2 regions of the Aquisalimonas asiatica genome follow, and region 2 is predicted to be linked to the other one. Evidence: predicted binding sites of a transcription regulator. Region 2 holds the regulator's gene; the other holds the start of a gene.
What was found. Region 2 encodes FliA, which starts transcription of late flagellar genes. Its sites were predicted from a motif close to GCTAAAGTTNNNNNNNNNNCNGCCGATA; they were not measured.
Positions count from the first base shown of each region.

Region 1 (10,918 bases), on a different contig from region 2:
ACTGTCCTGGTGGCAGTATCTGCTGCTCTGGCCTGGCGCCACGTTCATGGACTGGCTGGCGAGGACCTGGCCGGATGTGGTGATCCGTTACGGTTTCGGGTTCACCATGGAATCCTATGTGTTCTGGTCAGCCGTGTTGTCACTGCTGTTCTGGTTCGTGGTGCTTGTGGCTCTGGTCTGGGTGTTGAACGGGCTTCGCCGCAGCCGGGGAGCGCGACACAGCACCCGCTGACGTTGTACATTCCTTTTATTTCTTTCCCGTCTTTCTGCCAGCGATGCGCCGTTGAACCGGTAATTTCTTATACAAGGCTTGCATTGCGAGTGAAGCTGTACTAACCTTGTACTCAAGTTAACGGAACAAACGTGTTTTGTTGTGGTTGTCTGCTGAAGTGCTTCTCGCGTTGGCGCACCCTGTCCCCATATGCGCCGCCCGGCCCCCTCAAGGCGGCCGGGTTTTTTTGTCCGTAATCAACGCAATCCGATGAGGGCTGGCGCGCTCTCGCGCCAGCCCTGGGGATCCGCTTCTCAGGCGCGACTGATCTCCCGCCCGCCGCGGTTCTCCGGCGCAGGCGCGGCTGCCCCTGGCCCGTAGGTCTGTGGCGCCGGCACATCACCCTGGATCAGGTCGATGGTCCGTTGCACGCCATACTGCTGTTGCTGGATGACCCGCCCGTTCGCCTCGTTGATGGCACGGCACCGCTGCAACTCCTCCAGCAGGTCCGCCCACTGCGCCCGCACGGGCTCGGGGTCTTCCAGTGTCTCCAGGGCGGTGTTGATGGCGCTGCCTTCGCGCTCGCCGGTGATGGCCTCGACGAGCGCGAGCCGCTGGTTCTCGCTGGTTTCAATGGCGCCGAGGAGGTCGACCTTGCGGCTCAAGGCGGATTGCAGTGCCTCCATGTCACGTGCCACCAGCGCGCTCTGCTCTTTCTCGAGCTGCGTGTTCAGTGCCTGCATCAGCGAGAGCTGCTCGCCAATGGTCTCTGCAAGGGCGCGTGCATGTTCGGCCACGGTGTTACTCCTCGAGGAGGCTTTCCAGTTCCATGAAGCGGTCGGCGATGCTCTCGGCATTCAGCGGGTACTCGCCATTGGCGATACGCTCCCTGATCTCGTCGACACGCCCCTGGTCCACTTCGGGGGTCTGGTCGATGGCGTCACGCACCGACTGCAGCCGCTCCGACTCGCTGGCGCCGGCGGATGTGGCGTCGCCATTCGATTCCTGACCGACCTGGGGGCGCTCGCCGGGCTGCTGCACCTGGCGGTTGTCCCGGGCATCCTGCGTCGGCGTTACACCGGGCCGGTTGCCCCCGTCAATTGGGTTTGCCATGACTTGCTCCTGTCCTTCAATCAGCGTCGCGGTGAGCCGCTACTCACCCTGTCAGATCCGCTATCGGCAGGGTTTGCCGCAACTTTAGCTTCAGGTGCAACTTTTTCACAGGGTACTGGCCCCATGGTTTCGGCGAAAGCCGGTGTGCGGTCAGAAGCCAACCCTGACCCGGCTGTCGCCGATGATCTCGCCTTCGATGACCCGTTCCGACGACGTATTTCTGACGCGAATGCGATCCCCGAGGGCGCCGGACTGCAGCGCCTCCCCGTTCATGCTGACGCTCGCTGCCCGCGAATCAAGGGTCAGCAACACGGTCTGTCCGCGCTCGACCAGCTGCGGGGCGCTGACGCGCGACGGCGTCAGGATTTCGCCGGAGCGCATGGCGCGGTTGAGCTCCATGCCGACGAGTTCCTCCGCGCTGGTGTAGTAACCGCGGCGCGTGCGGTTGACGTTGATCTCCACAAGCTCCAGGTCATCCTGGCTCAGCAGTGCACCGCGGGACAGGGAGCGTGCTGCCGCATAGACCTCCTTGAGTGTCTCCACCCGTACCGAGACATACAGCGTCCAGGGGCTCGGGTGGTTACAGCGCACGCCGACCGTCGCACGGCTCTGGCTGGAGCGGCCGGGCGGGCTGAACGTCTCCAGGGCCTCCTCGCAGCGCGGCAGCCGCAGGCGCTGGTCGACGCGCCCGACATCCACCGTGCTCTGGCCGTCGCCGGTCAGCTCGGCCTCTGCGTGGCGTTCCACGGCGTCATGAATTTCGTCCAGCGGCTGGATGTCGTCGGCGCCCGCGGTGCCGGCCCCCAGGGCGATCGGTGCCGTGAAGGCGGCGGCGGCATAGCGCACGGTGGAGGCCCGCGCACGGACACGGATGCCGGCCAGCCACGTTGTGATGTGAGTCCATGTGTTCATTGGTTTCAGGCGCTAGTTTTGTGCCCCGCGTATCGGGGCGTTACCCGGGCGTAGATTAAGCAAAATGCGTGCCGTTATCCGGCGTCAAGTTTCCCGGCGCGGGGCCGATATCCGGCTATCGACACGTCATACAAGCAGTCGGGGCCACAGCGTCGGCTGCAGGAGAGATCAAGACATGGCCAGCATCATGGATTCCGTGGACCAGCGCACGACCCTTGCGGGCACCAACCGCATGGAGCTGCTGCTGTTTCAGCTGTCAGGCGCCCAGCTGTTCGGGATCAACGTATTCAAGGTGCGCGAGGTGATCCCCGTGCCGCGCCTCATCCAGCTGCCGCACTCACACCCGACGGTCGCCGGCGTGTGCTACATCCGTGACCGCACCATCGCCGTCATCGATCTGCGGATGGCCACCACGGGGCGGGCGCTGGAGGAGCGGGATACCAGCTCCGTGATTGTCACCGAGTACAATCGCAGTGTGCAGGGCTTCATGGTGCGGGGCGTCGACCGGATCGTGAACGTCAACTGGCGCGACATCATGCCGCCGCCGAGCAGCTGGTCCAACACGGCCTATCTCACCGGTGTGACGCGCGTCGACGAGCGGCTTGTGCAGATCGTGGATGTCGAGAAGGTCATGGACGAGATCAACCAGGCAGGCGGTATCGGGGCGTTGCCGGGTGTAGAGGAGGGGGGCGTCAAGCCTGCCTCCGGCGCGGAAGACTGGCATGTGCTGGTGGTGGATGACTCGTCCGTGGCCCGGCGTCAGATTCATGACACCCTCCAGGGGATGGGTGTGCAGGTCACCATGGCGCGGGACGGTCAGGAGGCCATGGAGACGTTGCGGGGCTGGGCGGCACGCCCTGACGAGTCCCCGTGGAATCAGCTTCTCATGGTCATTTCCGACGTGGAGATGCCCCGTATGGACGGCTACACTGTGGCGACGGAAATCCGGCGGGACGATGCGTTGAAAGGGTTGCATCTGTTGCTTCACTCCTCCCTGAGCGGCATGTTCAACGAGGATCTGGTCAAGCGCGTCGGGGCCGACGATTTTCTGGCGAAGTTCGGCGCATCGGAGCTGGCTGGCCGGGTACAGGCTCGCCTGGAGCAGGTGAACGCCTGATTCGGCGTGGTCTTCGCCGATGTCATCACGCTACAATTCGGCCGGCGGCGGTTGCTTCTGGCCGCTGCACCTACCAGCCGATCAATGAGGAAGCCGCCTCCGTGACGTCCAGAGCCATTGCCCCGGAACATTACCAGGCGTTTCGTGCGTTCCTCGAACAGTCCTGTGGGATCGTGCTCGGGGACAACAAGCAGTATCTGGTCTCCAGCCGGCTCGGCCATCTGATGGAGCGGGAGAAGATCAAGGACCTCGGCGAGCTGGTCTTCAAGGTGCAGCAGCCGGGTGGTCAACGGCTTCGCGGCACGGTCATCGAGGCCATGACCACCAACGAAACCCAGTGGTTTCGTGACAGCTATCCCTTCACCATCCTGCAGGAAACGTTGCTGCCGGAGTTTCACAAGCGTGGCGTCGACAAGCTCCGCATCTGGTCCGCGGCCTGTTCGTCCGGGCAGGAGCCGTTCTCCATGAGTATTGCGCTGGAGGAGTTCCGGGCGCGGGGCCCCCGCATCGAGGCGGAGATCGTCGGAACCGATATCTCTCCGGCCATGATTGCCCAGGCGAAGGAGGCGAAATACTCCGACTCCACCGTCAACCGGGGGCTGAGCCCCGAGCGTCGAGATCGCTACTTTCAGCGCAGCGGCGCGGACTGGGTGGTGCGTCCGGAGATTCGCCGGCGCACTCAGTTCATGGTGCACAACCTGCTGGACAGCTACGCCAGCCTCGGACGGTTCGACGTGGTGTTCTGCCGTAACGTCCTCATCTATTTTTCCGCCGAATCGCGGGAGAACATTCTCAACCGCATGATCCAGCAGATGCGCCCGGGTGGTTACCTCATTGTCGGCGCCTCGGAGTCGCTGGCCCGGCACGCTGGCCAGCTGGAGATGGTGCGCAGTCAAGGCGGTGTCATCTACCGCGTGCGTCAGCCGGCACGGTAAGCGGCAAGCGTTTGCCGCTCCATTGCCGCTTTCCTGTTGCCGGAACGCCGACGTTGCCGCGCCGGTTTTCTGCCGCCAGCCCCGAGAGATCGATCCGCCCCTGAGGCGCAACGCCAGTGCTGACGGGCCTCTTCGCCTGCTGTCGCCCGTATTTCTCTCCATCTTTCCCTGGTTTGGCATGACGCTTGCTTAGAGCTCCGGTGTCGATTCACTGGAGGGTGATCATGGCAATTTCCTTCGATAACGCAGTGGGCCCACACGCGGCAGCGCTGAAGCTCCGGGGAGAGCGGCATCAGCTGCTCTCGGAGAACATCGCCAACGCGGATACGCCGAACTACAAGGCCCGGGATATGGACTTCCGCACCGCGCTGCAGCAGGCCGAGAACGGCCAGGCCAACAGCGGTGGTGTGATGCAGACCACCCACGCTCAGCACATTCCGTCGCCCAACGGCGATGGCACCTCGGCCGATGCGCTCTACCGCGTGCCGAATAGTCCGTCGCTGGACGGCAATACCGTGGAATCCCAGGTGGAGCAGGCGCAGTTCGCCGAGAACACGGTCAAGTACCGCGCGTCGCTGGATTTCCTTGGCGGGCGCATCTCCAACCTCGTTGGCGCGATCAGGGGCGAGTAAATCATGTCTGTTTTCAATGTGTTCGATGTCGCGGGTTCGGCCATGAACGCACAGTCCGTGCGGCTGAACACCACGGCCAGCAACATGGCCAACGCGGAAGCCGTTGCCACGACGCCGGAGGAGGCCTACAAGGCCAAGCAACCGGTATTTGCCGCTGCATTGCGCGGTGTCGAGGGCGGCGCACAGAACCCGGCCAACGTTGGCGTCACCCTCGACCACATCGTCGAGAGCGATGCACCCAACAAGCCGCTGCACATGCCGGGGCACCCGGCCGCCGACGAAGACGGTTATGTGTACCGCTCGAACGTCAACAGCGTCGAAGAGATGGTGAACATGATCTCGGCTTCCCGTTCCTACCAGAACAACGTGGAAGTCATGAATACATCCAAGGAGTTGGCGCTGCATACCCTGCAGCTCGCCCAGAATTGAGGACGCCGCCATGTTGGGACTTGATGCACTGACAGGATCCACAAGCAGCAGCTCGGAGATCGAGCAGCCGGAAGACGCCAAGGGCAAAACCGCCGACGAGCTGGATAGTTCCGATTTCCTGCAGCTCATGATCGCCCAGTTCCAGAACCAGGATCCGTTCGAGCCCATGGAGAACGGTGAGTTCATGGGGCAGCTTGCGCAGTTCACCTCGGCGTCCGGTATCTCCGGGATGCAGGAGTCGTTCGAGGAGTTTGCCGCGCAGATGGGTCAGGACCAGGCGCTCCAGGCAGCGTCACTGGTTGGCCGCAGCGTCATGGTGGAGAGCGACAGCATGCCCCTTGGCGAGAACGGGCTCAGTGGCGTCGCCCAGCTGCCGCGCAACAGCGAGAACCTGAACATCACCATCTCGGATGGTGCCGGTCAGACCGTGCGGGAGATCAGCATGGGCCGACAGGATGCCGGCGATGTGCCGTTCCACTGGGACGGGCTCAACAATGACGGCGACGAAATGCCGGATGGAACGTACACCGTCCGGGCCAGCATCGGCAGCGGTGACGATTCCACCGCCGTCAACACCCTGGCGGCGGCGCCAGTGACCAGTGTCAGCCTCGAGTCCGATGGGCGCAGCCCCATGCTGACGCTCGAAGGGGCCGGTGAATATTCCCTCGATTCTATTCGTCATATTCAATAAGGAAGGGGTGCGACCATGTCTTTCAATATTTCCCTCTCGGGGCTGAATTCCGCGTCCTCCGATCTGGACGTTACCAGTAACAACATCGCCAACAGCGGCACCGTGGGCTTCAAGGGGTCCCGCGCCGAGTTCGCCGACGTGTTTGCCCAGACCCAGTTCGGTATCGCCAGCAACGCCATTGGCTCCGGTTCGCGGCTGCAGAACGTGGCCCAGCAGTTCACCCAGGGCCAGTTCGATTTCACCGGCAACAACCTGGATCTGGCCGTGAACGGGGAGGGCTTTTTCCGCCTCCAGGACAATGACGGCAGCGTCTCCTATACCCGTAACGGCGCCTTCCAGCTGAATCAGGACGGGGTGGTCGAGAATGCCGACGGCCGCGCACTGACAGGATATCCGGCTGACGGTGACGGCAACGTCGGCGGTACCCTGCAGCCGCTGAGCATCGATACCGGTAATGTGCCGCCGCAGGCGACCACCGCGATCGACATCGACGCCAACCTGCAGTCGAACGCGGACGGCCTCGATCCCACCAACTTCGACGTGAACGATCCGGAGACCTTCAACTTCTCCACCTCGACCACCGTCTACGATGGCCAGGGCACCTCCCGCAGCGCCAACATCTACTTCGTCAAGGATGAGGGCGAGGAGAACGAGTGGCTGTCCGTGGTGGAGATCGGCGATCAGCTCATCGGCATCGATGACCCGGACAACCCGGATCCCGACGAGATGTTCCGGGTCGCGTTCAACTCGGACGGCAGCTTTGACAGCGTGGTGCCCGGGCCGGGTGCCGGCAACGACGCCCAGGACACAAGTGCCTCGTCGATCGACTTCGAGTATGACCCCGGCGACGGTCTCGACCCGCAGCGTATCGAAGTGGACTACGGTGCACTGACCCAGTTCGGCACGCCCTCGGCTGTCAACGAGCTGACCCAGAACGGCTTCGAGGCGGGTGAGTTCTCCAGCCTGGACATCGAGGAAGACGGCACCGTCTTCGGTCGCTACACCAATGGTGAGTCGCTGCAGCTGGGTCGGGTCGCCACCGCGCGCTTCCCCAGTGAGCAGAACCTGACCGAGGTGGGTGACAACCTCTGGCTGGAGAGTGCCGAGTCCGGCGAGCCGATTCTTGGCCAGCCCACCACCTCCGGTCTGGGCGGGATCCAGAGCGGTGCCCTGGAGCAGTCCAACGTGGACATCACCGAACAGCTGGTGAACATGATCACCGCGCAGCGGAACTTCCAGGCCAACGCCCAGATGATCAGCACCCAGGACCAGGTGACCCAGGAGATTCTCAACATCCGCTAAGGCGGGGCGAGGACATGACCCATGGATAATTTTGCATACCTTTCCATGACCGGTGCCAAGCACGCCCTGCAGGCGCAGCAGCACACCAGTCATAACCTGTCCAACGCCAACACGCCCGGCTTCCGGGCGGACATGGACCAGTTGATCACGCACCCGGTCAGCGGACCCGGCTTCGACAGCCGGGCCTACTCCGCGGAGAGCAGCGTTGGCTGGGACTTCAACCCCGGCACCATGCAGACCACCGGCCGCGACATGGACGTGGCACTGCAGGGCGAAGGCTTTTTCGCCGTCCAGGGTGCGGACGGCAACGAGGCCTACACCCGTCGCGGTGACATGCGCGTGTCCAACATGGGGCTGCTGGAGAACGGCGCCGGCCAGCAGGTGATGGGTGAGAACGGACCGATCGCCATACCGCCGGCGGACAAGGTGGACATCGGCGATGACGGCACCATCAGCATCATCCCGGACGGTGGTGATGCGGAAGAGCTGGTCATTATCGATCGCGTCAAGATGGTGAATCCGGCGGAGCAGGACCTGGAGAAGGGCGACGACGGGCTGTTCCGTCTGGCCGACGGTGACGTTGCTCCGGCCGACGCCCAGATGCGCCTGAGTTCCGGCACCCTCGAGGGCAGCAACGTGAGCTCCGTGGACGCCATGGTCGAGCTGATCGACAACCAGCGGCAGTTCGAGATGCACGTGAAGATGCTCACCAACGCCGAAGAGAATGATGCCGCCAGCAGCTCCCTGTTGCGGATGCAGGGCTGAGACGAATAACGCCGTCGACACGGCAGGAGGGTAACCATGAATCCCGCACTTTGGGTCGCCAAGACCGGCCTGGACGCGCAGGAGACGCGCATGCAGACCGTCTCCAACAACCTGTCCAACGTGAACACCACCGGCTTCAAGCAGGACCGCGCGGTGTTCGAGGACCTGGTTTACCAGAACGTGCGCCAGGCGGGCGCGCAGAACACCCAGGATGCACAGCTGCCCACGGGGCTTTCCCTGGGCACGGGCGTGCGCGTGGTCGCCACGGAGAAGGAGCACTCCCAGGGCACGCTGCAGCAGACCGAGAACCCGCTGGATCTCGCCGTGGAAGGTGACGGCTTCTTCCAGATCCTGCGGCCGGACGGTTCCGTCGGGTATACCCGCGACGGCTCCTTCCAGGTCAACAGCGAGGGGCAGGTGGTGACCTCCAGCGGTTTCGAGCTGGAGCCGCCGCTCAACATCCCCGAGAACGCGGAGAACGTCACCATCGGTCAGGACGGCACGGTTACCGTCTCGCTGGCCGGCCAGGCGGACGTTCAGGAAGTGGGCCAGATCGAGCTGGTGGACTTCGTCAATCCGGCGGGCCTGGAGCCCATCGGCGGCAACCTGTTCATGGAGACCGCGGCCAGCGGTGCGCCGCAGGCCGGCACGCCCGGGCTCGACGGGCTCGGCGGGGTGCTCCAGGGTGCGCTGGAGTCCTCCAACGTGAACATCGCCGAAGAGCTGGTGAACATGATCGAGACCCAGCGCGCCTTCGAGACCAATACCAAGTCCATTTCCACGTCGGACCAGATGCTGCAGTTCATCACGCAGAACCTGTAATTCCGCTGGTGGCCGCCTTGAAGGCGGCCACATCACCCGGCGTTGGGGCCGGGTAGGGGGCACACACCATGAAAGCATTCGCAGTATTGCTTGTCGGGGCCGTATTCATCACCGGCTGCGCCGTGACCACGCCGCCGGAGTACAAGGATCCGCCGGCGCTCCCGGAGCCGGTGATCAGTGAAGAGGAGCCGCCGGCAAACGGTTCCATCTACCAGGCGAACCAGGGGCAGCGGTTGTTCGAGAACCGGACGGCGCTGCGGGCGGGTGACATCATCACCATCTTCCTCGAAGAGGAGACCGGTGCCAGCAAGAACGCCAGCACCTCGGTCACCAGGGACAGCGAGGTGAACGCCGGGGCGCCGAACATCCTTGGCCGCGACGCCTCCATCGGCGGCAACCCCCTGTCCATCGGGGCAGAGTCGGCGAGTGGCTTCGACGGCGCCGGCAACGTGGACCAGGGCAACGAACTCACCGGCAGCATCAGTGCCGTGGTCGTGGACGTCCATCCCTCCGGCAACCTGGTCGTGCAGGGGCGCAAGAAGCTGACCATCAACCACGGCGACGAGTACATCACCATCACCGGGCTCGTGCGGCCGGACGACCTGGCGCCGGACAACTCCATTTCGTCCGAGCGCATCGCCAACTCGCAGATTTCGTACACCGGCACCGGGACGCTGGCCGATTCCAACCGCATGGGCTGGGGACAGCGCATCCTGAACAGCCCGCTGTGGCCGTTCTGACGCCACGGGAGCAATGGCAATGAAACGTCTTACGATCGTGACGCTGATGAGCATGGTGCTGGCGTGGACCAGCGTCTCCCTGAACGCCCAGACGTGGACCGGCGAGCGCATCAAGGATCTGGCCTCGGTCGCCGGTGTGCGTGACAACCAGCTCGTGGGGTACGGGCTCGTGGTGGGCCTGGATGGCACCGGTGACCAGACCACCCAGACCCCGTTCACCGTACAGAGCATCCGCAGCATGCTGAGCTCCCAGGGCGTCCAGGTGCCTCCGGACGTCAACTTCCAGACCGATAACGTCGCCGCCGTCATGGTCACCGCCGACCTGCCGGCATTCTCACGTCCGGGCCAGGATATCGACGTCACCGTGGCCTCCATCGGCAACGCCGACAGCCTCCGCGGCGGTGCCCTGTTGATGACGCCGATGCGGGGTGCCGATGGCGAGATCTACGCCATGGCGCAGGGGAACCTGACCGTCAGCGGCTTTGGCGTGGATGGCGCGGACGGCTCCAGCATCACCGTGAATATCCCCAGCTCCGGCCGCATTCCCAATGGTGCGACGGTGGAGCGGGAGGTCACCAGCCCGTTCAACACCGGCAACACCATCGAGCTCAACCTCAATACCGCCGATTTCACCACGGCCCGTCGGGTGGCGGACGCCATCAACGAGGAGCTGGGGCCGGAGACAGCGCGGGCGGAGGATGCCGCCGCGGTGACCGTGCAGGCGCCGCAGGATCCGGACCAGCGTGTCGGATTCATGGCCTATCTGGAGGACATCCGCGTGGAGCCGGGTGAGGCGCCGGCGAAGGTCATCGTCAACTCCCGCTCCGGTACGGTTGTTGTGGGCAGCGAGGTCCGGGTGCGTCAGGCCGCAGTGAGCCACGGTAGCCTGACTGTCACCATCAGCGAGGATTTCGACGTGGAGCAGCCGCCACCGTTCACGGGTGGCCAGCCGGTCATCACGCCGGATACCGATATCCAGGTGGAGCAGGAAGACAGCCCCATGTTCCTGTTTGGCCCCGGCGTGCGGCTTGAGCAGATCGTCGAATCGGTCAACCAGGTGGGTGCTGCGCCGAGTGATCTCGTGGCGATTCTCGAGGCACTCAAGCAGGCGGGCGCCCTGCGCGCCGAACTGGTCGTGATCTGAGGAGCGATTCCATGGCGATCAGCACTCCACAGCATCCGGATCCGAACATTTTCGACAACGGCTCCCTGGATCGTCTGCGAGGCAACCTCCAGAACCCCACCGAGC
Region 1 covers NZ_FOEG01000007.1:23,064-33,981, forward strand. Annotated here, with positions in the region: gene BMZ02_RS13960 (hypothetical protein) at 1-232, shown strand, start outside; gene BMZ02_RS13965 (flagella synthesis protein FlgN) at 526-1,008, opposite strand; gene flgM (flagellar biosynthesis anti-sigma factor FlgM) at 1,013-1,324, opposite strand; gene flgA (flagellar basal body P-ring formation chaperone FlgA) at 1,475-2,236, opposite strand; gene BMZ02_RS13980 (chemotaxis protein) at 2,412-3,353, shown strand; gene BMZ02_RS13985 (CheR family methyltransferase) at 3,455-4,288, shown strand; gene flgB (flagellar basal body rod protein FlgB) at 4,513-4,920, shown strand; gene flgC (flagellar basal body rod protein FlgC) at 4,924-5,349, shown strand; gene BMZ02_RS14000 (flagellar hook assembly protein FlgD) at 5,360-6,040, shown strand; gene flgE (flagellar hook protein FlgE) at 6,056-7,342, shown strand; gene flgF (flagellar basal-body rod protein FlgF) at 7,364-8,107, shown strand; gene flgG (flagellar basal-body rod protein FlgG) at 8,144-8,929, shown strand; gene BMZ02_RS14020 (flagellar basal body L-ring protein FlgH) at 8,998-9,669, shown strand; gene BMZ02_RS14025 (flagellar basal body P-ring protein FlgI) at 9,689-10,813, shown strand; gene flgJ (flagellar assembly peptidoglycan hydrolase FlgJ) at 10,825-10,918, shown strand, end outside.
Region 1: the regulator FliA is predicted to act here: its motif matches at 2,319-2,346, upstream of BMZ02_RS13980 (chemotaxis protein).

Region 2 (10,918 bases):
ATCATCGGCATGTTCCAGGCGGCGACCCAGATCAACGAACAGACGCTGAGCTTCGTGCCCAAGCTGGGCACGCTGGTGATCACGCTGTTCATCGCCTCGCCGTGGATGCTCAGCGTGCTGCTGGACTTCACACGGAACCTGTTCATGAACGTTCCGTCCTGGGTTGGCTGAACGGGAGCTGTCGTGACCTTCACCACCGCGGAGGCCATGGCCTGGATCGGGGCCTTCTTCTGGCCGTTCATGCGCATCGGCGCCATGGTCATGCTGGCGCCGGTCTTCAGTGATCAGCAGGTGTCCGCGCGCATCCGGCTGCTGTTTGCCGTGGCGCTCACGGTCGGTGTCATGCCGGTGTCCGGCCTCGGCCCCGAGGTGGAGCCGCTGTCGGCGGACTGGTTTCTGATCTGCCTCCAGCAGGTGCTGATCGGCATGTGCATGGGCTTGCTCATCGCGCTGGCGCTACAGACCGCCAGTATTGCCGGCGAGAGTGTGGCGCTGTCCATGGGGCTGGGGTTCGCCAACATGGTCGATCCGGTGACCGGTCAGTCGACGCCGGTGGTCTCCCAGTTCCTGATCGTGCTGGTGACGCTGCTGTTCCTGATCATGGGCGTCCACCTGATGCTGATCGAGTTGATGGCCGAGAGCTTCCGGGCCATGCCCGTCGGCACCGAGGGGCTGGTGCAGGAGGACTTCCGCACGGTGGCGGAGTGGGGCGTGCACATGTACGCCGGCGCCGTACTGATCGCGTTGCCGGCGGTGGTCCTGCTGTTGCTGGTCTACCTCTCCCTTGGCGTGATGACGCGTGCGGCGCCGCAGATGAACATCTTCTCGGTGGGCTTCCCGGTGACCATGCTGGTGGGGTTCATCGCCATCATGACCATTGTCATCCCCTCGCTGCCGGGGCGCATGTCCGACATCTGGAGTCACGCCTTCCAGACCATCGGCACCATCATCGGAACCAATTGATCGGCTCGCCTGGTTCGGTTCTTGCAATAACTGCGAGCAGATCCCTTGAGCGCGTCGGAGTCACGTCATGGCCGATGAGAGTGAAAACGGTCAGGAAAAAACAGAAGAGCCGACACCCAAACGACGCCAGGATGCCAAGGACAAAGGCCAGGTTCCCCGATCCCGCGAGCTGAATACCACCATGATCATGGTGCTGGGCGCCGGCGGGCTGCTGGTGTTCGGCAGCTACATGGCGGGCCAGTTGTTCGAGGCCTTCAACCTGGCGTTCCGCATCGATCGCGAGGACGTCTTCGATCCCGAGGCGCCTTTTCATTACCTGCGCGAGGCCATCTGGGTGGGTCTCAAGGCGGTGGCGCCGTTCGCATTGGTGATGCTGGTCGCCGCCATGCTCACGCCGGCGCTCATGGGTGGGTGGACCATGAGCGCCAAGGGAATGGCGCCCAAGCTGGAGAAGATGAGCCCGATCAAGGGGCTGGGGCGCATGTTCGGCACCAAGGCGCTGATCGAGCTGGTGAAGGCCCTGGCCAAGGTGCTGGTGGTCATGAGCGTGGCGCTGATGCTGTTCTGGGCCATGCACCAGCGCATCCAGGGCATCACCACGGAGCCATTGCATCAGGGGATGCTGCACGGGGCCACGCTGTTCTTCTGGGCATTTTTCGCCCTGGCGTCCTCCCTGATTCTCGTGGCTGCGGTGGACATCCCCTACCAGCTCTGGGACCACACCCAGAAGCTCAAGATGACCAAGCAGGAGGTCAAGGACGAGAACAAGGAGACCATGGGCAAGCCCGAGGTCAAGCAGAAGATCAAGCAGCTGCAGAACGAGATCGCCCAGGGGCGGATGATGGAGAACGTCCCCAAGGCGGACGTGGTGGTCACCAACCCGACCCACTTCGCCATCGCCCTGCGCTACGACCAGGAGCGCATGCGCGCACCGCAGGTTGTGGCCAAGGGGATGGATGTGCTGGCCCTTCGGATCCGCGAAGTGGCGCAGGAGAACGAAATTCCGCTGTTCGAAGCGCCGCCGTTGGCACGGGCCTTGTATCACACCGCCGAGCTGGAGCAGGAGATCCCCGCGGGGCTCTACCTGTCCGTGGCGCAGGTGCTGGCCTACATCTATCAGCTGCAGTCCGCGCGCAGGCAGGGCGGCAAGCGGCCTGAGCGGCCCGAGCCGGGGGTCCCGGACGAGTTCGCCGGTTACGCGGCCACCGACACGGACGACCCTGGCGCGACGCGCCACTGAGGCCACCGGCGCCAACTTTCTGACACAACCGCATCACTGACGCCGTGAAGGCGCTGGAGACCTGGAAACCCATCATGGCAACAGCCGTGCTCGACAATCTGCGCATGCTGGTGCGTAACGGTCTGGGAACGCCGATTCTGCTCATGGCCCTGCTGGCCATGATGATCGTGCCGCTACCGCCGTTGGCGCTGGACATGCTGTTCACGTTCAACATCACGCTGTCGCTGGTGGTGATGCTGGTGGCCGTCTACACGCCGCGGCCGCTGGAATTCGCGGTGTTCCCGACGGTGCTGCTGATCGCAACGCTGCTGCGACTGGCGCTGAATATTGCGTCCACGCGCGTGATTCTTCTCGAGGGCCATACCGGCACCGACGCCGCCGGGAACGTGATCCAGGCCTTCGGGGATTTCGTGGTGGGCGGCAACTACGCCGTGGGTCTGGTGGTGTTCGGGATTCTGGTCATCATCAACTTCGTGGTGGTGACCAAGGGCGCCGGGCGTATCTCGGAGGTCACGGCGCGGTTTACGCTTGACGCCCTGCCCGGCAAGCAGATGGCCATCGACGCCGACCTCAATGCCGGCCTCATCGATTCCGAAACCGCGAAGAAGCGGCGCGAGGAAGTCGCCCAGGAGGCGGACTTCTACGGCTCCATGGACGGTGCCTCCAAGTTTGTCCGTGGCGATGCCATCGCCGGCATTCTGATTCTGTTCATCAACATCATCGGCGGACTGTTCATCGGCATTCTCCAGCACGGCATGCCGTTCCAGTCCGCCATGAACAACTACACGCTGCTCACCATCGGTGACGGGCTGGTGGCACAGATTCCCTCCCTGGTGCTGTCCACCGGGACCGCCATACTGGTCACGCGCGTGTCGTCCTCCCAGGACATGGCGGGCGAGGTGGTCCGCCAGCTGCTGGGTAACCCCAAGGCGCTGGCGGTGAGCGCCGCGGTGCTCGGCATCATGGGGCTGGTTCCGGGCATGCCGAATCTGGCGTTCCTGACCCTGGCCGCCATTGCCGGGTTCTTCGCCTGGCGCATTCACAACAACCCGCCGGTCGAGGAGACCGTGGAGACGTCCGCGGCACCGCGGCGGGCCGGGCCGGCGGGGCGCGCTGCAGCCGGGTCGGGTGGCGACGGTCAGGCACCGGTTGCCACGCAGGGCGGCGATAACCAGGAACTCACCTGGGACGATGTGCCGCCCGTGGATACGGTCGGCCTCGAGGTGGGGTACGGGCTGATCCCGCTGGTGGACCGCAACCAGGGCGGGCAGTTGCTGAACCGGATCAAGGGTGTGCGCAAGAAGGTCTCGCAGGATCTCGGCTTTCTGGTGCCGTCCGTGCACATCCGGGACAACCTCGACCTTGGTCCCAACAGCTATCGCGTGAGCGTGCTGGGTGTCCCCATGGCCGAAGCGGAGTTGCAGCCCAGCCGGGAGATGGCCATCAATCCGGGCTCCGTGAGCGGTGAAGTGAAAGGGCAGGCGGCGCGGGACCCGGCGTTCGGCCTCGATGCGGTATGGATCGAGCCGTCCCAGCGTGACCTGGCCCAGAGCCACGGCTACACCGTGGTGGATGCAAGCACCGTGGCGGCCACGCATCTCAGTCAGATCATCCAGTCCCACGCCCATGAGCTGCTCGGGCACGAGGAGGTGCAGAAACTGCTGGACATCCTCGCCCGCAAGCAGCCCAAGCTGGTGGAGGAGCTGGTGCCCAACACGCTGCCCCTGTCGACGGTGGTCCGGGTGCTGCAGAACCTGCTGGAGGAGCGAATTCCCATCCGCGACATGCGCACTATCGTCGAGACGCTAGCGGAGCACGGCCAGGCGATCAAGGACCCCTCGGCGCTGACCGCGCGGGTGCGCGAGGCGCTGGGGCGGATGATCGTGCAGAACGTGGCCGGCATGTCCGACGAGCTGCCGGTGATCACCCTGGATCCGCAACTGGAACAGTTATTGCTTAGTTCAGTGCAGGGCAACGGTGACGGCACGGCCGGTCTTGAACCCGGACTGGCGGATCGTCTGCAGCGGTCCCTTGCGGATTCCGCGCAGCGTCAGGAAGTTGCGAACCAGCCGGCGGTGCTGCTGACGGCGCCGCAACTGCGAAGCTGGATCTCGCGTCTGACGCGGCACAACATCGAAGGGCTCAATGTCCTGTCGTACAACGAAGTGCCGGACGAGAAACGAGTCAAAATCGTGGCGTCCATCGGTCAACAACAGGTGGCTCAGGGCAGCTAAGGTGAATTCATGAAGATTAAGCGCATCCACGCCGATACCATCCGTCAGGGGATTCGCCGGGTCCGGGAAGAGATCGGGCCGGAAGCGGTGATCCTGTCCACGCGCGAGCGTGGCCAGGGTGTTGAGGTGATCGCGGCCATGGACTTCGACGAGGACAGTCTGCGCGAGCAGGCGGATCGCGATGATCGCCGGATGTCGTCATCGACGCGCCGCACCTCGGGGAGTGCCGCGGATACCGAGGCGACCAGCGGCACCGCCGACTTTACCGAGATGCTGCGGCGTGCAAGGCAGCAGTCCGGTGTCGGCGCCCCCGAGCCCGGGCGCCGTCAGCGGATTGACGTGCACGTGGACGACCCGTTGACGGAAGACGATCTGAATTCGGGGTCGGCCGAGTCGGCAGCGGTGACCGAGCTGCGCCGGGGGCCCGAGCGGACGGAGCGCCCGGATGAGGTGGCCGGCCGGGACGACGAGTCCGTGGAAGCCATGCGCAGCGAGCTCAAAGTGCTGCGGACGCTGTTCGAGAATCAGCTCTCCATGATGGAGTGGCAGCAGCAGGGCAAGAGTCATCCGGGGCGCACGACACTGCTGCGGCAGCTGACCGAGATCGGTTTCGGCCCGGATGTGTGTCGCCAGCTCGCCAACCGCGTGGACGAGAAGCTGGAGCCCGAACTGGCACTGCGGCATGCGCTGCATACCGTGAAGCGCCATCTGCCGGTGAAAGAGGATGACCTGCTCGACCGCGGCGGCGTGGTCGCGCTGGTGGGCCCCACGGGGGTCGGCAAGACCACGACGGTGGCCAAGCTGGCAGCCCAGTTTGCCCTGCGTCACGGTCGACGCAAGGTTGCACTGGTGAGCACGGACAACGTGCGCATCGGTGCCCAGGACCAGTTGCGCAACTTTGCGCGGATCCTGGGCGTGACGGTACAGACCGCGAATTCCGCCGAAGAACTGGAGACGGTGCTCGCCGACCTCTCGGACAAACGCCTCGTCCTGGTGGACACTGCCGGGGTCAGCCAACGGGACATGCGGCTCGCGGAGCAGTTCACCACGTTGAAGGGCGTGGGTGATCGCATCCGTAGTTACCTGGTTCTGTCGGCGAACACGCAGCTGGCGGCTCTGAACGCGACGGTGAAGTCCTATGGCGGCGTGGCGCCGTCCGGATGCATTCTCACCAAGACCGATGACGCCGCCAGCCTCGGCGCAGCGCTTACCGTGCTGCTGCGCCACCGGCTGCCGGTGAGTTTCCTGGGCAACGGTCAGCGGGTGCCGGAGGATCTCATGCCGGCCGATGCCGGCCGTCTGGTGCAGGATGCGCTGAAACTTGTGGAAGAGTACGGCCAGGAAGTGGACGACGAGCAGATGGCCGTGACCTTCTCGGTGGGTGGGTCGCACTGAGCGGCGCACATCATGGGGTCCCCGCGTCGCAGCGGCAGGAGTTCCCGGGGGGGCGCGCCATGACTGAACAAAGAGCACAGCGTTAATGGATCAGGCATCGAGTCTGACACGGGTCAAGGTGATCGCCGTTGCCAGCGGCAAGGGCGGAGTCGGCAAGACCAGTGTGTCCGTCAATCTGGCCGCTTCACTGGCGAGCGCGGGGAATCGCGTGCTGCTCATGGATGCGGATCTGGGGCTTGCCAACGTGGACGTCCTGCTGGGTCTCGAGACCCGGCACAACCTGTCCCACGTGGTGTCCGGGCAGGTGGAGCTGGAAGACATTCTGATTGATGGCCCGGGTGGCGTGCAGATCATCCCCGCCTCCTCGGGTGTCAAGGGAATGGCGGCACTCAGCGCCGCGGAGCAGGTTGGGCTGATCCGGAGCTTCAGCGAGCTGACCGGCGACTGGGACTACCTGATCATTGACACCGCCGCCGGCATCGCCGACAACGTGCTGACGTTCGCCCGGGCCGCCCGCGAGGTGCTCGTGGTGGCGTGCGACGAACCGTCGTCCATCACGGACGCGTACGCGCTGATCAAGGTACTCAACCGCGATTTCGGTCTACACCGTGTGCACATGGTCGCCAACATGATAGCCAGTGCCGCGCAGGGCCAGGAGCTGTACGGGAAGTTGCTGAGAGTGTGTGAGCGCTATCTGGACCTGACCGTCGCCTACATGGGCGGGATCCCCAGTGATGACGCGCAGCGTCGGGCGGTGCAGCAACAGCAGGCCGTGACCACGCTCTATCCCGGCAGCCCCTCTGCCCGGGCCTTCCGGGAGCTGGCGAAGCGCGTTGACCGGCTGCCCGCGCCAACTCGGGCGGAAGGGCATCTGGAATTCTTCGTGGAACGTCTCATTCAGTACAGTGGTGAAGCTGGGGAGGTGCTGTCATGAGTTCGCGCGCCGCAGCGTACTCGCAGGTGCAGGCGCAGACCGGGGAGAACGACCTGGTCGTTCAGAACGCCCCCCTGGTCAAGCGAATTGCCCATCATCTGCTTGCCCGGCTGCCCGAGTCCGTGCAGCTGGAGGATCTGATCCAGGCCGGCATGATCGGCCTGCTGGAGGCGGCCCGGCAGTTCGACGCCTCCCACGGCGCCAGTTTTCCGACGTATGCGGGGATTCGCATTCGCGGCGCCATGCTGGACGAGATCCGGCGGCTCGACTGGACGCCGCGGTCCGTCCATCGCCGTGGCCGGGAAGTGGCCCAGGCCGTTCGCGAGATCGAAAATCGTACCGGACGCGATGCCCGCGACAGCGAGGTCATGGAAGAACTCGGCATGAGTGCCGATGAGTACCACCAGACCCTGAATGACGTCTCCAGCGCCAAGCTGTTCAGCCTCGATGAGGTCTCTCCGGCCACCGGGGAGACCCGGGAGCATGAGGGGGACGATGAAGGGCCGGAACAGCACATCCAGAATGCCGGGTTCCGCCAGTCCCTGGTTGAAGCCATCGGGACGCTCCCGGAGCGCGAGCAGCTGGTGATGTCCCTGTACTATGAACAGGAGCTGAATCTGCGTGAAATCGGGGAAGTGCTCGGGGTCACGGAATCCCGGGTCAGCCAGATTCATGGGCGGATCATGCTCAAGTTGAGGGCGCGTCTTGCCGATTGGACAGAGTGACCGGGCGTTTGTATCGACCGTCAAAATCGCGACGTGTGCGGCAGAACGCAGGAACGCGCTCCGGCAGGGTGAGAGCGTTAACGAGACACCGACGTGTTCACCGCCTGATTAAAGCAAAGGTGATTGATTGTGAGTCTGGATAAAGACATGAGAATACTGATCGTGGACGACTTCTCCACGATGCGGCGCATTATCAGAAACCTCCTGCGCGAGCTTGGCTTCCAGAACACCCAGGAAGCCGATGACGGCAACACGGCGCTGCCCCAGCTCAAGAAGGGAGGCTTCGACTTTCTCGTCACGGACTGGAACATGCCGGGCATGGACGGGCTGACGCTGCTCAAGCACGTCCGTGCGGACGACGACCTCAAGCATCTTCCGGTGCTGATGGTGACCGCAGAGTCCAAGCGTGAACAGATCATCGAAGCGGCCCAGGCGGGCGTGAACGGTTACATCGTCAAGCCGTTCACCGCGGCAACGCTGGAAGAGAAGATCAACAAGATCTTCGACCGTATCGAATCGGCCGAGTGAGGGCAGGCGCATGACGGACGGCAGCCAGGATCTTGCCGCCTACGAAGCCAAGGCTCGCGAATTGCTGTCCTCGATCGAGGCCGGTGACGGGGAGGCCGTGGGCGAGGCGCTGGATGAGTTGACCCGCCTGCGCGAGACGGAGTTGTTCCGGGAGGTCGGCAAGCTGACCCGGGAGCTCCACGAGGCGCTGAAATCCTTCCGCCTGGACGGCCGGCTGAGCGACATCGCCGTCTCCGAGATTCCCGATGCCCATCAGCGGCTGAATCACGTCATCGAGCTGACCGAGAACTCGGCGCACCGGACGCTGACCGCGCTGGAAGAGTCCCTTGAGACTCTGTCCGGCATCAGCAGCGATGGCAAGACGCTGGCCGCGGAGTGGAAGCGGTTCCGCTCACGGCAGCTGTCGGCCACCGAGTTCCGCGGGCTCGGCCAACGGCTTGACCAGTTCTTCGAGCGCCTGGAGACCGAGGGCGACGCCATCCAGGAGAAGCTGACCGACGCGCTGATGGCGCAGGATTATCAGGACCTTACGGGCCAGATCATCCGCCGTGTCATGGACCTGGTGAGAGAGGTGGAGGACGGGCTGGTGTCCCTGATTTCCATCTCCGCCCCGCGACAGACGCAAGGAAAAGCTACGGAAGACGGGAAATCGGCCGACAAGAACACGGAAGATGCAATGAAACTGGAGGGGCCGCAGGTGCCGGGACAGGAATCGGACTCGGCGGTCAGTGGTCAGGACGAGGTGGATGACCTGCTCTCCAGTCTTGGTTTCTGAGTTCGCGCCGCATTGGTGAGTGGCGGGTCGGAGTGACGGCATCCCGGAAGCCCAGCGCGCGGGCGCGGGCCGGGTATCGCTTGGGGGCTTTATGGCAGTTGATACGCAAGACGACATCGTACAGGACTTCCTCGTGGAGTCCCGGGAGATCCTGGAGGAGCTGGGTGAGCAGCTCGTCCAGCTGGAGCGCGCACCGCAGGACCAGGATCTGCTCAACGCGGTGTTCCGCGGCTTCCATACCATCAAGGGTGGTGCGGGCTTCCTGGGCTTCGACCCGCTGGTGGAGATCTGCCACCGCACCGAAGACCTCTTCAACCTCCTGCGCAACGGTGAGCGCGAGGTCACCGCGGAGCTGATGGACTACGTCCTGCGTGCCCTGGACGTGGTGAACAACCAGTTCAGTGACCTGGGGAACGGCGAGGACCCGCGCGAAGCACCCGAAGAGCTTCTGCGCGCGCTGGAACTCCTGCAGGAGCAGGAGTCGGTGGGTGATGCGCCACAGTCGGCCGCGCCGGCATCCGAGCCTGCACCGCAGGACAAGGCCGGCGACAGCCAGGCCGTTGCAGGTGGCGACGACATTACCGAAGACGAATTCGAGGCCCTGCTGGACGCCCTCGACGAGGACAAGCACGAGCCCGAGGCCCCGGCCACCGATAACGGTGCCAGCGGTGCGTCCGGTGACGACATCACCGAGGACGAATTCGAGGCCGTCCTGGACCAGCTTCACGGCGAAGGCAAGCACGGGGGCGTTCCCAAGGGCTCGAACCCGGACGTGCCGGCCGCGAGTTCGGGCGGTGACGACCTGATCAGCGAAGACGAGTTCGAGTCGGTGCTCGACCAGCTCCACGGCGCGGGCAAAGGCCCCACCACGGGCGGCGCCGGTGCTGCGGCGTCGGCGGCGGCTCCCGCTGCGGCAGGAGCGGACAAGGACACGGGCAAGAGTGCCGCCACGCCGGCGAAATCTGCCGCGCCAGCCGCTGCATCCGGCGGCAAGGGTGGCGGTGGTTCCGGAGGTGGCTCCGGGGGCGGTGACAGTGGCTCCGGCGGTGCGGCCGGTGGCGGCAAGGCCGGCGGGGATACCTCCGTACGTGTGGACACCGCCAAGCTCGACGACATCATGAATCTGGTGGGCGAGCTGGTTCTGGTCCGCAACCGCCTGAGCACCATCCGTTCCCAGTACGATGACGAGCGCATGAGTCAGGCCGTCGCCGATCTGGAGCTGGTCACCTCCGACCTCCAGAGCGCGGTCATGAAGACCCGCATGCAGCCCATCAAGAAAGTCTTCGGCCGCTTCCCGCGCCTGGTGCGCGACCTGGCCCGGAACCTGGGCAAGGAAGTGGATCTGCAGATGGAGGGCGAGGACACCGACCTGGACAAGAACCTGGTCGAGGCCCTGGCCGACCCGTTGATCCACCTGGTCCGGAACTCCGTGGACCACGGTATCGAGGATCCGGCCGACCGCAAGGCCGCGGGCAAGGCCTCCAAGGGGGTGCTCCGGCTGTCCGCGGCGCAGGAAGGTGATCATATCCTGCTCACCATCGCCGACGACGGCAAGGGCATGGACCCCGAGGCTCTGCGGCAGAAGGTGGTCGAGAAAGGCCTGATGGACAAGGAGTCCGCCAGCCGACTGGACGAAAAGGACTGCTTCAATCTGATCTTCACGCCGGGCTTCTCCACCAAGGCGGAGATCTCGGATGTCTCCGGGCGCGGCGTGGGCATGGACGTGGTCAAGACCAAGATCTCCCAGCTCAACGGCACGGTGGACATCGACTCCGCCCAGGGCCGCGGCACCACGCTGCGCATCAAGGTGCCGCTCACGCTGGCCATCCTGCCGACACTCATGGTGCGCATGCGCGGGCGCAAGTTCGCGCTGCCCATGTCGGTGGTCAGCGAGATCTTCGAGCTGGAGATGGACAAGACCAAGGTGGTGGATAACCGCCGCGTGGTCATGGTGCGGCAGAAGGCCATGCCGCTGTTCTTCCTGGAGCGCTGGATCGACGCCATCGGCAGCCTGGAGACGAAAGACCCGGATGCCGGCCGCGACGAGCAGCAGGTGGTCACCGTGAATGTCGGCAACCAGGTGGTCGGGTTCGTGGTGGATGACGTGATCGGCCTCGAGGAGGT
Region 2 covers NZ_FOEG01000001.1:793,343-804,260, reverse strand. Annotated here, with positions in the region: gene fliQ (flagellar biosynthesis protein FliQ) at 1-171, shown strand, start outside; gene fliR (flagellar biosynthetic protein FliR) at 184-963, shown strand; gene flhB (flagellar biosynthesis protein FlhB) at 1,031-2,203, shown strand; gene flhA (flagellar biosynthesis protein FlhA) at 2,278-4,437, shown strand; gene flhF (flagellar biosynthesis GTPase FlhF) at 4,447-5,832, shown strand; gene BMZ02_RS03740 (MinD/ParA family protein) at 5,918-6,766, shown strand; gene BMZ02_RS03735 (RNA polymerase sigma factor FliA) at 6,763-7,491, shown strand; gene cheY (chemotaxis response regulator CheY) at 7,627-8,019, shown strand; gene BMZ02_RS03725 (protein phosphatase CheZ) at 8,030-8,794, shown strand; gene BMZ02_RS03720 (chemotaxis protein CheA) at 8,886-10,918, shown strand, end outside.